Regions from separate parts of the Cognatishimia coralii genome, predicted to be linked through region 1. Evidence: riboswitches for the same ligand, from Rfam matches in the RefSeq annotation. Region 1 holds a riboswitch; the other holds the start of a gene.
What was found. A riboswitch is a leader RNA that binds a small molecule or an ion and turns the genes downstream of it on or off. The one in region 1 is predicted to bind cobalamin.
Positions count from the first base shown of each region.

Region 2: it holds a riboswitch for cobalamin, as region 1 does, so the genes downstream of both, WG622_RS14895 (CbtB domain-containing protein) here and WG622_RS05520 (DUF1636 family protein) in region 1, are expected to answer to the same signal.

Region 1 is NZ_JBBGAZ010000001.1:1,098,118-1,105,712, reverse strand. Features, by position in the region: gene cobG (precorrin-3B synthase) at 1-513, opposite strand, end outside; gene cobN (cobaltochelatase subunit CobN) at 510-3,791, opposite strand; gene cobW (cobalamin biosynthesis protein CobW) at 3,794-4,882, opposite strand; gene WG622_RS05520 (DUF1636 family protein) at 4,888-5,265, opposite strand; cobalamin riboswitch at 5,348-5,557, opposite strand; gene cobO (cob(I)yrinic acid a,c-diamide adenosyltransferase) at 5,595-6,212, shown strand; gene WG622_RS05510 (Lin0512 family protein) at 6,212-6,559, shown strand; gene WG622_RS05505 (Lin0512 family protein) at 6,556-6,900, shown strand; gene WG622_RS05500 (cobyric acid synthase) at 6,904-7,595, shown strand, end outside.
Region 2 is NZ_JBBGAZ010000009.1:101,131-108,725, reverse strand. Features, by position in the region: gene WG622_RS14915 (cytochrome c peroxidase) at 1-1,577, opposite strand, end outside; gene mntR (manganese-binding transcriptional regulator MntR) at 1,715-2,164, shown strand; gene WG622_RS14905 (hypothetical protein) at 2,303-2,806, opposite strand; gene WG622_RS14900 (CbtA family protein) at 2,875-3,573, opposite strand; gene WG622_RS14895 (CbtB domain-containing protein) at 3,578-3,748, opposite strand; cobalamin riboswitch at 3,783-3,996, opposite strand; gene WG622_RS14890 (DUF1636 family protein) at 4,141-4,476, opposite strand; gene lspA (signal peptidase II) at 4,743-5,225, opposite strand; gene WG622_RS14880 (DUF411 domain-containing protein) at 5,325-5,780, opposite strand; gene WG622_RS14875 (M23 family metallopeptidase) at 5,784-6,938, opposite strand; gene WG622_RS14870 (SCO family protein) at 7,147-7,595, opposite strand, start outside.

The DNA.
Region 1 (7,595 bases):
AACAGGTCTGCCGGTCGTCGCTCCATCGGCGCGGAGGATAAGACCAGTTTCAGCAGCTTCTACACGGATGTCAGCGGAGGCTTTCGTCAAGATGGGGGCAGGGCCTGCGTCAATCGCCATTCCGAACTTGGCGGGTAAGTTTGGCAAGTCATGCAAGCGCGCCATGAGGTTTTGCGCGATCACATGGCTCGCGTCCCCAGCGCGCCAATCGAAGGGCAGAAGGATGTTGCGACGGGCCTCAAGGTCTGGATCATCGGGCAAGAGGTCTAGCTCGTTTAACGCTTCGAGAAGCGTTTCGTGATCGCGCTCTGACACGCCTCGGATCTGCATATTTGCGCGGCTGGTCAGGTCGATGACCCCCGAGCCGAAACGTTTTGACAAGTCACATAGGCCAATCACCTGATCGCGCGTCATGCGCCCAAAAACTGGTCGGATCCGTACAACCAGCCCATCGCCCGACATCATCGGTCTATAGGCACCGGGGCACCAGCCTTTGGCGGCGGGGCGGCTCACGCGATGCGCTCCAGATCCGCGAGGATCGAGTTGCGTCGGGTTTGCCAAAGACCTGCCTCATAAAGCTCGGCAAATCGGGCCTGCATGGCGGCCAGTGCTTCTGGGTTGTGCTCTTGCAGGAAGGCCACGATGGCGTCATCCCCAAGGGTCGCATCGTGATAAGCGTCAAAGAGTTGCGGATGTACGGCGTCGGCGAGATGCGCAAAGGCTGCCATATGTTCGAGCGTCGCGGCGATCTCGGCCCCACCGCGGAAGCTGTGGCGCATCATGCCCGCCAGCCAATCAGGATTGGTGGCGCGGGCATGCACTACGCGAGCGACCTCTTCGTCCAAAGCTCGAGCGCGGGGGCGCTCTGGATTGGTGCTGTCGAGGTGATAGAGGTTTGCGTCTCCGCCCGTGATAGATTGCGCGGCGGCGAAGCCTGCTTCGTGGCTGGCGTAATCGACGGCCAAAAGGATATCGGTTTCTGGCAGATCCTGAGCATGCACGAAACTGTCGGCAGCGGCCACACGGTCGCGGATGCCCGTTTGGTCTTGGTGCGGTGTGTCCTGATCCAAGGCCCAGGAGGAGGCCGACAACCAAGCCTCGCCAGCACGCAAGCGGCCCTCTGCGCCATAGTCAGTCAGGTGCCCAATGCCCAACCCATAGCTGCCCGGCGCTGGGCCATAGACGCGCGGAGCAGGGGTGTCGCCAGCAAAAGGGTTCCAGTCGCGGGATTCCTCGCGGGTCGCCAAAGCGCGAACGGCCTGTGAAAAGAGCGCTGAGAGCGATGGAAACACATCGCGGAACAGGCCCGAGACGCGCAGAGTCACGTCGATGCGCGGGCGGTCGAGCATGGCGATTGGAAGAATTTCGACACCAGAAACCCGCTCAGACCCTTCATCCCACACAGGCTTCGCGCCCAAGAGATGGAGCGCCATTGCGAATTCTTCGCCTGCCGTGCGCATGGTGGCCGAGCCCCAGAGATCTACGATCAGGTTCTTGGGATAGTCGCCTTCTTCTTGGAGGTGCCGGCGGACCAGTTCCTCGGCGAGTTTGACGCCCTGTGCATAGGCGGAGCGGGTGGGCACAGACCGAGGGTCAGTGGTGAAGAGATTGCGACCGGTCGGCAGCACGTCGGTGCGGCCTCGGTAAGGTGAGCCAGAGGGGCCGGCTTCGATCCGTTTGCCTTTTAGCGCGCGCGTTAAGGCTGCGCGTTCCGATGTTGCAGAAGGGGCCGCGTCAAAGGCCTCTTGGCCTTCCGGCGCGCGACCAAAGACATGCAGCCCGTCGCCGAATTGGCTTTCTTTGATGTCACAGACGAAGGTGTCGATGCGGGTTATGGCTTCGGCGAGGCAGGTGGCCCCGTCTAATCCCAATTGCGCAGCCAGCCCCAGAGCCTCTGCCTCGTCGCGGATACCGTCCTGCAAGCGATCTCTGCGTTTCGGGTCGAGGCCGTCGGCGTTGGAAAATTCGTCCAAGAGGCTTTCCAGATGGGCGAACCTCTGCGGGGCCGCGCTTTCTTTTAAGGGCGGAGGCACATGGCCCAGTGTTACGGCACCGATGCGGCGTTTGGCTTGGGCGGCTTCGCCGGGGTCGTTGACGATGAACGGATAGATGACGGGCATATGGCCCGCTAGTGCTTCGGGCCAGCAAGTGTTTGACAGGGCGACGGATTTGCCGGGGAGCCATTCCAGCGTGCCGTGTGCGCCTACGTGGATGAGCGCATCTGCGCCAAAGCTTTTCCGCAGGCATAGGTAAAAGGCCACATAGGAATGGCGCGGGGTGCGGGCAAGGTCGTGGTATTCGTCCTCGCGGACGTCTTCTGATCCGCGTTCTGGTTGGAGGGCGATTATGACATTGCCCCGCCGGATTGCTGCGAATTCAAAGACGCCGTTTTTGACCAGAGCGTCCGTTTCAGGAGACCCCCAAACCTCTGTCAAATCTTCGACCAACTCTTGAGGTAGGTCGCTTAGCGCTTCGGTATACTCCACCAGCGAGAAACGCAGGGACTGAGTGCCGAGCGCCGCGCCGAGCCAGCCCGCGTCGCCGCCGTGGGTCTCAAACCCCTCGGACGCGAGATCCTCTACGATGGCCTCAGCACTCGCTAAAGCATCTAGACCCACAGCATGGGCCATATTCCAATCGGCTCCGGGGTAGGTCGACAGAACCACCGCCGCTCGTTTTTCGGGCACTGGCGTTTCAGACAGCTTCACCCATGCCGCGACTTTGTCGGCCACGGCCTCGATCCGATCCGCATGGGCGCGGTGGCCAAAGCGGGAATACTGCAGGTCTGGGTCTTTCTTGCCCGGCTCTTTGAACGAGGCCACGCCTGCGAAAAGCCGCCCGTCGACCTCTGGCAAAACCACGTGCATGGCAAGGTCTGCTGGTGCAAGGCCGCGTTCACTTTCAGCCCAGGCTTTCTTGCGCGAGGTCGCCAGAGCGATCTGAAAGACCGGCGCGTCTGTGGCATCCAAAGGCGAGGTGCCATCGCTGCCTTTGCCGGAAAAGGCCGTGGCATTCACGACGGCAGCGGGCGCAAGCTCTTGCAAGGTCTGCGCAATCCAAGCCGCCGCTTCTGGCTGTTTGAGAGTGGGTGCGAACAGTCCCATAACCTCGAAGCCACGTGCTCGGAGCGCAGTGAACATGGCTTCAATCGGGGCGAGATCGGCCGAGCTGACATAGCTGCGATAAAAGGTCAGCGCGACGAGCGGTTTGTCTGTCGTGCGCTGGGCGTCACAGACCCCGGTTTCGGGTGTCCAGCCGCCAAAGTCTGGCAGTTGTTTGGATCCGACCACAGGTTTCGCATAGATCCCCGCCGCAATCGCCAATTGCGCCAAAGCGGCCTGCGCCGCGACGGCTCCGCCCGTGTCACAAAGATGCGCAAGGCGTTCCAGTGTCGACTTGGGCAGGGTCGAGACCTCGTCCAGCCGTGTATCAGGCCGCCCATCCGCAGGTAGCACGGCCAGGGCAATTCCCTTGCGCCTTGCCAGATCTTGCAATTGCTGGATGCCGTAGGACCAATAGGGGATGCCGCCGATCAAACGCACCAAAACGGCCTTCGCGCCCTCAAGCGTGTTCTCGACATAGGTGTCGACGGACAGCGGGTGTTTCAACGCCGAGATATTCGCGAGCCTCAGAGACGGCAGATCATCCTTGCCTCGATGCCAGCCCGCCGCGAACGCGCCGAGGTCGCTGTCGGAATAGGACAATACCACCAGATCCGCCGGAGTCTGTCCGACGTCAAAGGGCGTTTCCGTTTCCTCGAGCCCGTGGCTTTCGCGAAAGACGACGTGCATGGTTAGCTGGCGAAAGCCGCCTCGATGGCTGCGCGGTTCACGTTGTCATGTTCCGCGATGACGACCATTTTGCCTTGGCGCGCCTCGTCTGGCTTCCAAGGGCGGTCAAACTGGTGACGTACCCGCGCGCCGACCGCTTGCACCAGAAGGCGCATGGGTTTGCCCTCGACGGCCGCATAGCCTTTGACGCGTAGGATGTTTTGCTCTTTCGCCATGGCCTCGACCTTGGCCGCAAAACTGGCCGCGTCGATCTGTTCGGGGATGTCGACAACGATGCTGTCAAAATCATCATGACTGTGGTCGTGATGGTGGTGGTGGTCATGGTCATGATCGTCGTCGTGGTCATGATGATGGTGATGATCTTCGTGATGGCTTGGACGGCTGTCCAGATCGTCCTCGGCGGCGGCGTTCAGGCCAAGGATAACGCGGGGATCGACCATGCCTTCGGCCACTTCGACAACTGGCAGTGGACGCGGAGAGTTTTCTTCGATCAAGGCCTTTGCCTTGGCAACGCCGTCTTCGCCGGCCAAATCAGGCTTGGTCAGCAGAATGATGTCCGCACAGGAAATCTGATCGCCAAAGACCTCTGCCAGAGGAGTTTCGTGATCCAAGCCCTCATCCGCCTCGCGCTGAGCATCCACTGCGGCAACATTCGAAGCAAAACGACCATCCGCAACGGCCTCGGCGTCGGCCAGAGCAATCACGCCGTCCACAGTGATCTTGCTGCGAATATCAGGCCAGTCAAAGGCCTTCAGCAAAGGTTTCGGCAGCGCCAGACCCGAAGTCTCGATCAGGATGTGATCGGGGCGGGGTTCCAGCGCCATCAGTGCTTCAATTGTAGGGATGAAGTCATCGGCCACGGTGCAGCAGATACAGCCGTTCGCCAGCTCCATAATGTTTTCGGCTGGGCAATCAGGGATCGCGCAGGATTTCAGGATGTCGCCATCAACGCCCACATCACCAAACTCATTCACAACAACCGCCAGACGTTTGCCCTGCGGGTTCTGCATCAGCTTGCTGACCAGCGTTGTCTTGCCAGAGCCCAGAAAGCCGGTGATCACAGTAACAGGAAGTTTCTCAAGCGTGCTCATAAGCCTTACTCCGGCAGGCGCAGCGGTGGGATCCGCGCGATACAGTTTTTACGAAAGTGAACGGGGCGTTCGCGCCAGGGCACGAGACCGTCCTCGGTGCCTGCGTATTTCACAAGTCCCTCATGGGCGAGAGCCGCATCCTCGGCGCCGGTGAAGTTGCCGTAGACATAGGTCCAACGATCTGCACCACCGCGCACGGCGATGGAACAGCCGCTGTCACAATTACTCAGGCATTCAGTGGTTTTCACGGTCACATGGGCGGGCCAGTCTTTGGCCAGCAAAGCCTCAGCCAGTTGTGCGCCCGGACGCGGGCCTTCCATATCCGTCGGCATGCCCGCGCGGCAGGTCGAACACACTAGAACCTCGACTGGTTCCATAGTCATCATGTCTCTCCTTTCAGGAGGGACAAGGGCGAGTAGGGCGGGCAACTTAGGCTAGCTCCCGACACCGGAACACCCCGTCCGGTTAAAGTCACAGGTGTTGGCAGGTCTCCCGGCTTACGGATCCCAAGGTTTCCCTTGGCGGATTTGGCCCTTCCCAGCTTGCGCCAGTGGCTTGCCAAACCCTCTCCGCTCACGGTCGCGGGGGCGGCTGCGGTTTGGATTGCGTCGCAATCCATGTCGCATTCCCTTTTCACCTGCACTAAGTACAGGAACCAACAGGACGGGAATGCGCCTATCCGCCCCCTGAGTCAAGTTAAGAGGACGACCCCATGAGTACAGATGCCGACATCTCTGCGCGTCACACCGAGAAAATGAAGAAAATCAAGGCCGCGCGGGACCGTTTGATGGAGAATAAGACCGAAGAAAAAGGTCTGATCATGGTGCATACGGGGCCCGGCAAAGGCAAGTCTTCCAGCGGATTCGGCATGATCATGCGCTGTATCTCTCATGGCATGCCAACGGCGGTTGTGCAGTTCATCAAAGGCGCTTGGGCGACGGGGGAACGCGACTTTCTTGAGACGCATTTCAAGGATGAATGTAAGTTCTATGTCTCGGGCGAAGGGTTCACCTGGGAGACCCAGGACCGCGACCGCGATATCGCCAAGGCCGAAGCGGGCTGGGAGCTGGCGAAGCAGCTCATTCGGGATGAGAGCAATCGGTTTGTGTTGCTGGATGAGATCAATATCGCGCTGCGCAATGATTATCTGAATATTGATGAGGTCGTTGAGTTTCTTTTGGAAGAGAAACCGATGATGACGCATGTGTGCCTGACAGGGCGGAACGCGAAGCCAGAGCTGATTGAGGCGGCGGATTTGGTGACGGAAATGACGCTGGTGAAGCATCCCTTCCGTGACGGGATAAAGGCGCAGAAGGGGGTTGAGTTTTAATGCCCCTCAAACGTCTCCTCACCGAATTCGGCATGGGTAGTTCCCTGCGCCGTCAGGACTATACCGAGGCCGCAACCCGCGCCGTCAAAGATGCGCTGTGGCACAATTCGATCAACCTCGCGGAGCTTTTCGGCAAAGACAAATCCGAGATGCAGATCACTGTGGAGGTCGCAGTGGCTCAACCCGACCAGATCGACAAAGCCAAAATCGCAGCGATCTTCCCCTACGGCCAAGTCACAGTGACCCCCGTCAAAGGCGGCCTCGACGTGCCGCGCCCCGAAGGCAACCCCACCGTCATCGCCAATGTCGCGATCTCGGTGGCGATGGATGTGGAGGTAAAACCATGAGCGATCAACGGTTTATCCTGGAAATGGGCATGGGCAATAACCTCTTCCGTCAGGACTATACCAAGGCAGCAGAACGCGCGATTGAAGACGCGATCCGTCATTCCTGCATTCCGATGTTTGGTACGCTTGGCATCCCCAGCGAAGAGATGCGCGTTTCCGTGACGATCGGTGTGCAAAAACCCGAACAGGTGGATTGCGCGGCCCTGGCCGAGGTGCTGCCACGCGGTAAGGCGACGGTCAAAGCCGTCTTTGGCGGTATGGATGTGACCAACCCAGACAACGGAACCGTGAATGTGATCGCGACGGCTGCGGTCGAGGCCTTTCTGCCAAAACAAGGGTAGCCCATGAGCAAAGCCATCATGATTCAGGGCACCGGCAGCAATGTCGGAAAGTCGATGCTGGTGGCAGGTCTCTGCCGTGCGGCTTTGCGACGTGGGTTGTCTGTCGCGCCGTTCAAGCCGCAGAACATGTCCAACAATGCCGCCGTCACGTCAGATGGCGGCGAGATCGGCCGCGCGCAGGCTTTGCAAGCCTTGGCGTGCAAATTGCCCACGACTGTGCATATGAACCCGGTCCTGCTAAAGCCCGAAACCGACGTTGGCGCTCAGGTGGTGGTGCAGGGCAAGCGGCTGACCACGGCCAAAGCGCGCGATTATGCCAAGCTAAAACCGCAGCTGATGACTTCGGTGCTTGAAAGTTTCAACCATTTGAAATCGCAGCACGATCTCGTCATCGTCGAAGGCGCAGGCAGTCCGGCCGAAGTCAATCTGCGCGCAGGGGACATCGCCAATATGGGCTTCGCGCAGGCGTCAAATACGCCCGTGATCCTCGCTGGAGACATCGATCGCGGCGGCGTCATTGCACAGATCGTCGGTACACAGGCCGTGATTTCTCCTGAGGACGCAAGCCTCGTCAAAGGCTTCATGATCAACAAGTTCCGTGGCGATCCCAGCCTGTTTGATGATGGCTACCAACTGATCCAAGATACGACCAAATGGCCCGGTTTCGGCGTGCTTCCCTATTTCTCTGACGCATG
Region 2 (7,595 bases), on a different contig from region 1:
GACAGGCGGAACACGCTGTCTCGGCCTTCAAAGCGCTGGTAGGGCTCCTCACCATCTCCTACCGCGCGCAGATAGGCAGTTAAATCGGCGCGCTGTTCCGCATCCAAGCCCAGATCCTTGGTATCGTTGAACCAGTCTACAACCCCCGCTAGGGTCGCCAGCGATCCGTCATGCATGTAGGGCGCGGTGAAGTTGACATTGCGCAATGTGGGCGTTTCGAATGGGGTTGCGGTGCCGCCCGGGAACGGCGGCTCGGCCGAGCCAATGTCATAGGTCTGCCCATCTCGGAAAAACCGGTCCGGGGTGTGGCAGGAGGCGCAGGACCTGTCGCCAAGCCCGGCAAATTCGGTATTGAACAGTACCTCACCGCGTTTCGCAGCCTCAGAGGCCTTGTCAGTCAGCCGCCCGGCCTCGTCTATCTGTGGGTTGGGCAGAAAGTCAAAGGCGCGCAAGTAGGCGACCATCGCATCGAGTTGGAACGGCGTTGGCTCCGCTCCGGCAAACTCGGTCACGATCACATTGCGTACAAAACTGCGCAGGCTCGGCTCGCGCCCATCACGCCCGTAAGGCGCTGTAAAGCGGATGCCTCGCATTGACGGCGTATCCAGGTGATCGTCTTCCCGGTCATTGAACATCGGATTGAAGAAGGAGCTGTCCACATCCATCCCGCCAGCATGGCTAGAGAGGCCGGGGATAAAGAAATCCCGGTTCACATCGGACCGGTTGTGGCAAGTTGAACAGGCAATGCCCAGGTCACGTGCTGGGGAACCAAAGATTTCAGGGCTGTCGAACAGCATGTCGCCATAGGCCACAAGCGGCAGGTTGGCCTCATCCTCGCCAGCCTCTTCAAACTGGAGCACCAGCCGGGGTAGCTCGCGCTGATCAGCAATATTGGAGCCCGGTGGGAGTGTGGCGGGCAACACTACCGGCGTACCGGAGCGCACTGCGCTCTCCGGTGCCGGGGTCAGCTTGCCACGTTCGACAAAAACGGAGGGCAGATAGTTTGTCTCAATGTACTCCACGATAACTTTTTGCGCCTCAGCAAATCGCGCCACATTCGGGTCTTGAGCGCCATTGTTCAAAATACCGGTGCTACCCAGAGAAGAATTCAGAACCAGCCAGGCGCGACCTAGGTCGTGTGCGGCCTGCTTGTCCGCCGCCAGGATGCCGTCCTCGAACGCGCGGTACAAGGCCGCAGACTGCGCAACCTCAAATGCGGCTTCAGGCTGGCCAAGTGTCGCCTCGGCTGCCTCTAGGTGCTGCAGAATACCTTTGGCCAATGCCGTTGTAATGGCAGCAAACAGGGCCTGTCGGTCTTCCGCAGCCAGCGCTGCACGAATGTTCTGGGCGTCGCTATCCGATACCCGTGACAGTGCCTCCACCGCAACTGCGCTGCCGGGTGCCGGAGCAGTCCAATTGTTTTCAATCTTCTCCCAGGGAACGGGTGTCAAGTTCGCCATGAATAGGCTCAGCCGGTAGGCTGCGGCCCGAGGTGCCCAAGGGGCTTCTTCAATGGCAGTGGCCCCCACACTAAGCGGAAGCAGGCCAATCAAGGCAGATGCAATCAGGTGTTTCATGGTTCAGTCTATAATTATTAGCCTTGGCTAAGTTTTGTAGAAAAGTCTATGTCATTGTCAAGGCCCGCGTCGCTGGTGCATACACAATAAGGCGCGGCAAGCAGGGTTCCGCACCAGCAATAGACACCGAGAGCAGAATGACCGATCAGAAACCACAACTATTCGGACGTAAACCTGACGACCAGGTGAGCGGTTTCGAGGCAGCCCGCGCCGCCCGACAAAGCGAAGTTGTGGAGGATTATGTCGAGCTGATCGCGGAGCTGATTCACCAGAACGGTTCAGCGAGGCCCGTGGAGATTGCCGAGCGGCTCGGCGTGACCCAGCCCACTGTGTCCAAGAACCTGACCCGGCTTAAACGCGAGGGCTTCATTGTGCAGGAACCTTACCGATCAATACGCCTAACGGATGCTGGGCGGCGATTGGCCGAGGCTTGTCGAAAGCGGCACCGAATTGTTGTGGAGTTCCTTATCGCCCTGGGTATTTCCAAAGACGTGGCCGAGCACGATGCTGAAGGTATCGAGCATCATGTAAGCGAAGAGACGCTTCGCGTATTCAAGGATTTTTCACAGAGTAAAATGAGCCGATAGCGAGTTGGTTCATGCTATTGCCATTTGCCATAATGATGCGCTCAGGGGAGGATTGCATTCGATCCTGACATGCAAACCATGGCAATGCAGGGGCGCAAGGCCCCTGCGACCGAAGTTCAGTCAAGATCTGAGTTTTGCTCAGGAGCCGTCATCGTCTGCTTGAACGATTAGTTTGGCCTCGACGGGCAAGCCCCCAACCATTAGCGGGCTGTGGCTGTTGCCATTGAGGGAAACTTTTATCTCAACGTCGCCATCCGGCAGTGATGGGAGGTGTATCCAGTTGGCATAAAGGCGCCCCAGCTTTTCGCCGTTGATATAGACATGCGCGTGACCTTCACCAAGTATTTCCTCAGTAGAGGCATTCTCAGGAGAAAATCGGAAGTTTTGCGGTGTCACGTGCAAGTTCCAACCTGCCATCGGATCTTTAATCATCTTGATCGCCACGCTGGGGGCATTGCTGTCGGCCGGTAAGTTAGTGACAGCAGAGTGGTCATGGGCTGCCATCTCCGCATTGCTACCATGTTGAGACGGGTCAGCATGGTCGTGGCTGTCAAAGGTGCTGCCGCTGCCGGCCGCGATCACAAAGCCGACGCCGCCGCCAAAAATCAGCCCGATGGCGAAGAGAGCGAGTGAACGGGACATTTTGTCCTCCTCAATAAATGAAAGCTCCCGCCGGCGGTGACCGGCGGGAAAGCAATAGAGGAAAGGAATCAGGCGGCGGCGTTCGCGCGTTTGCCTTCAGCCTGCCAGAAGTATCCGGCAAAGCTTCCCAGCAACACCCAAGCGGCCATGCCGATGCCAAAGGCTCGGGCGGCAAATAGCGCGCCGATCTCGGTCGGAACCGGGCCAGCGAAGGTGTCGGGTTCAGGCGCACCGACGACGTGAGGCGCTATCAGCAGTCCAGCGGCGATCAGATAGCTCACCAAGTTGCCTCCAAAGGCGATCAACCACATGGCGACGCCAGCTGTGGCAACAGTAGCAGTCCACCATACTTGGCGCACACCGACATCTGCTGCGGCTACGCCTGGCACTTCAGGCGCCAGCGACAAGCCAGGCGCAAAGTGGAAGGCAACAAAGCCAGCCAAGCCCCAAAGCAAACCGGTGCGACCGTTAATCTCACGACCCTGTTGTTCGGCAATCGACATAAGCGCCACAAGGGCCAATGCATAGCCAGTATACGTCAGCATCGTGAAGATGATGCTTAGGCCGTCGCGCACCGGCTCGGCGAACATGCCGGGCAACTCGGGATGCGCAGTCACAGGATCAGCGCCAAAATGCACCAAATCGCCACCCTCATAAAGTTCGGCGTGGAGAAGTACAGGCTGCACGAAATAAAGCTGCAGCAAGGCGGCAATCAGCCCCGCTGCAGCACCAGCGAACAACGCGCTGGTCAGAATACGACTGAACATGGTCTTAGTGGCAGGGAAAGCCAGTTGCGTGGCGCACATCGTGAGCAGCGTCATGCAGGCCAGAAGCTTGAGCATGGCCGGTCACAGTAACAACACCCAAACCCAGAATAAGGGCGAACACTGCGGGCAGAATGGTTGATCCTACAGCGGATGCTTTGATAGCGTTTGTCGTCATTTTAGTCCTCCTTGCCGTCACACCCGACGGCGCAAGTTACGTTCAATATACGGCCGGTCTCCTGACTCGCGGGTCGATGCCGTCTTCCCCCTTCCCAGCACTCTCGCACCAGTGGAAATGGAAGGTAGCTCGCCGCTCACAGTCGCGGGGGCGGTTGAGGTTTCGGTGCCGCGATTTGGTCCACCGTCCTCATTCCCGTTTCAGCTCTAATGCATTTGCACCTTTGAGCACCGTAATGACTGTTTCTGTCCGATTAGGCGGTAGCAGGTCAAGTACGAAACCGGCATGCCTAAGTTCCGCAGCGCCAAATTGATTTGAAATCTGCTGCTGTCAACACTGTACTGAATGCAATAATTCACCGCAGGAGCTACTAATATCGTGGTGCGGGTGGTTTACTGCACATCTGCGGGAATGCGAGCAATAGCCTTGAAACGCAGCTTTCCAAGTGGCCTTGCATCCGCGAAGTTACCGTCTGGGCTTTCCTGATACATCCGGATGAATGTCAGGATGTCCGGCAGGTCTTGAGCAGTTATCTCACCGAAAAGATAAGCAGTCTTGTCGTTCTGTCGGACTGCAAGCGTTTGTGGTCGCATGCAGCCGGACATGCAATCGACGTGCTGCAATTTTGCCTTCACATTCGCTGCCTTTAGCGTTGATACCACTTGATCATACAGGGTTGGATCCGCGTCACGGCAGGTTCGGCATAAAGTAAGCGTTGGTAGGTGCATGCGCCGAGCAAGTCCTTTTTTTGAGCAACCTTCTTTATGATTCAATATCTGCGGGTGGTTACTGGTTCGATTTCGAAACTTGGTTTTGTCGCGGTGCCTTTAGAAAAGTCAATACTTGAGCGATCGGCAAGCTCGCCGGAGTAGGCACCTACAATGCCAACATAGATTATTCAGACTTGTGGCACGAGAAATTTTTCTTGTCCGGCAAATCGAGGAAACAGTTGCTCAGGCAAAAAATCCGCCGAATGAAACTTGGGGCAATGTCTTCAATGATCGCCCTCGAAGTGCCTCTGGATCACTGGTACCACCAGCAGTAATCCGGCACCTCCGACAATGAATACGTCTGCCATGTTGAAAGTCGGCCAGTGTGCAGATCCAATGAAAAAATCAAGGAAGTCTGTTACGGCTCCATAATGGATGCGATCAACGACATTGCCGAGCGCGCCACCTATGATCGCCCCATACGCAATCGCTTCTATACTGCTCTCTGTGCGAAGCATCATGATCAGGAGCCAGGCACAAATGATAAGCGCAAGAAGCAAGAGGCCCCACCAGGGGGCGCCACCCAAAAGCCCGAAGGTTACGCCATCATTGCGATGGAACGTGAGATTAAGCCCGGGAAAGACAGCGATCCCGTCTTTTAGGGTATCGGCGCTCGCGACAACCCAGGCTTTTGTTACCTGATCAGTGGCGACGGCGCCGACGACAGCTAGTATGCCGAGTACTTGTGTTTTGTTGACTGTCAACATGTTGCAACGTAACTACTTTGGATACCATTGGCCAGTCTGCGCTGAAGCGGCTGAATAGGTTAGCTAGATTGGGGAAAGGACTTCCATAATTCGGCTCGGTTACCCTGCTGGGTAGCTCGAAAATATTTCGGTCGAGCCGTCTTTCTGGATCAAGAAGACGTCGTAGGCATCGCGTTCGTCTTCCGGCCCCATCCCTGGCGAACCATAGGGCATTCCGGGGACTGCGAGACCGACCGCATCGGGGCGTTCGTTCAGAAGGCGGCGGATGTCGGCTGCAGGCACATGTCCCTCGATCACGTAACCGTCCACGAGCCCAGTGTGACAGGAGACCATGCGCTGCGGCACTCCGTTGTCGAGTTTGAAGCGCACGAGAAGGCCGCCGAACATGTCCTGGCCTATTGGTGCGAAGCCGTTCTCCTCAAGATGATTCATCCAGGACAGACAGCAACCGCATCCATTGGTCTTGCGGACGTCTATTGGGGTTGCCTCCGCGAGGGCCTGCGCCGCCGGTAACAGGGCGAGTGTGATGGCAAGAGCTTGGATCATGCGTCTCATGGGTCAGAGCCTTTCGGTTGTCGTTTCGGCAATGTCGCTGCCGAGGTTTTCATTCAGAAGCGCCCGCGCCTCGACCAGACGCAAAAGCGCGGCTGTATCATCCGCTTCGCTCTCAGCCGCTTCGGCAAGTCTGTCGTCAGAGAGGGGGTCAGTAGGGCGTCCATCCACGAGGACTTCGTAGTGCAGGTTCGGGCCCGTCGCCGTGCCAGTCGCGCCGACGCGACCGATCACATCTCCCGCCGCAACGCGTTGGCCTTGTGCCAGGCCCTCGGGCACAGCGCTGAGATGCGCATAGCGTGTCATTGTGTCTGAGCCGTGGGCGATTTCGACCACGCGACCATAGCCGCCCCGCCAGCCGATGAAGCTGATCCGTCCCGGTGCTGTCGCTTGAACCGGCGTTCCGCTTGCCGTCGCGAAATCGACACCTGTGTGCATCCGGACATTGCCGTAGACCGGGTGCGTACGGCGGCCAAATACCGAGCTTAATCGCGCCCCTTCGACAGGCTGTGCAAAAACGCGGAGAACCGTGCCATTGACGTAAATCGTTGCCCGATCGCTACCGCTTACCGGCCAGACAACTTCATAAAGTGCGCCGCCGATCTCCAGCGATGCAAAGGTAAGTTCCGGCTGACCAATTCTGTCTTCGCCAACACGGGCCTCGCGCCACAGTAGCCGAAGCGTTTCTCCGCCGGTCACCTCACGACGGAAGTCGACGATTCCACCCAGCATCTGTGCCAAATCGACAGCGAAGCGGGCAGGCATCTCGGCTTCTTCCAGCGCGGCAAAAAGCGAGCTGTCGATCACCGCTTCGCCCGCCGATGTTATGAAGTCGGGAGCCGGGGTCACGACCTGCGTGGCCAACTCTTCGCCAAAGATCGCCTCGATCCGCACACCGTCCTCGACGGAGAGCGCGACGCTGCGCGGGCTGCCGTCCATCGTCGAGACAACGGTGACCGAATGCCCAGGCCTAAGTCGCCTCAGATCATATTCCGCGCCGAGGGCCAGAGCGACCTCGGCACGGTCAGTCGCTGAGAGACCTGCTTCTTCAAGAACGGTGTCGAGCGTCTCGCCGGTTGCGATATCGCGTGACCAGTTGGAGAGCGGAGGTTCTATCGTCGGTAAGAGAGTATCGGCGCTCGCAACCTCCAGACGTGGCATGGACTGGAGTGGTATTGCGGGCTCCACACGTGTTTGTGCGACCTGCGGTGTTTCCGTTTCAATAGAAGTGGGAAGCGGGAGTTGAGGTGGCGACCAAGTGGTTGCAGCTGCCAGACCGGGAGGGATCGGATCCTTCGACCAGATGCCCGATATTGCCAACCCGCCCACCGACAGCACCGATACGAATGCGAAACCTGCCGCGATTGTTCTAATTCTCATGTTGCCCCCCAGTTTCTCTATTGAGCGCACGCCGGATTTTCGGCACTGCGAATTCCCTCGGCTCGTGATAGTCGATCATGGTGCTGAACCGGCCTTTCGCGTCGAAAAGGAAAACGCTGGCAGTGTGGTTCATGGTGTAGTCGCCACCTTCGGTCGGCACCCGCCCATAGCGTGCGCGGAAGCCCTGTGCTGCGCGCGCAATTTCCTCTTCCGGGCCAGTCCACCCGCGGATCGACGGATGGAAATAGCCGACATACTCGGCCATTGCCTCGACAGTATCCCGCTCTGGATCGACGGTGATGAACACCACGTTCATTCCCTCCGCCTCTTCGCCCAGGTCATCAAGCCAGCCGGAAATATCCGACAGAGTCGTCGGACAAACGTCCGGGCAATAGGTGAAGCCGAAGAAGACCATTGACGGGCTGCCGATAAGGTTTT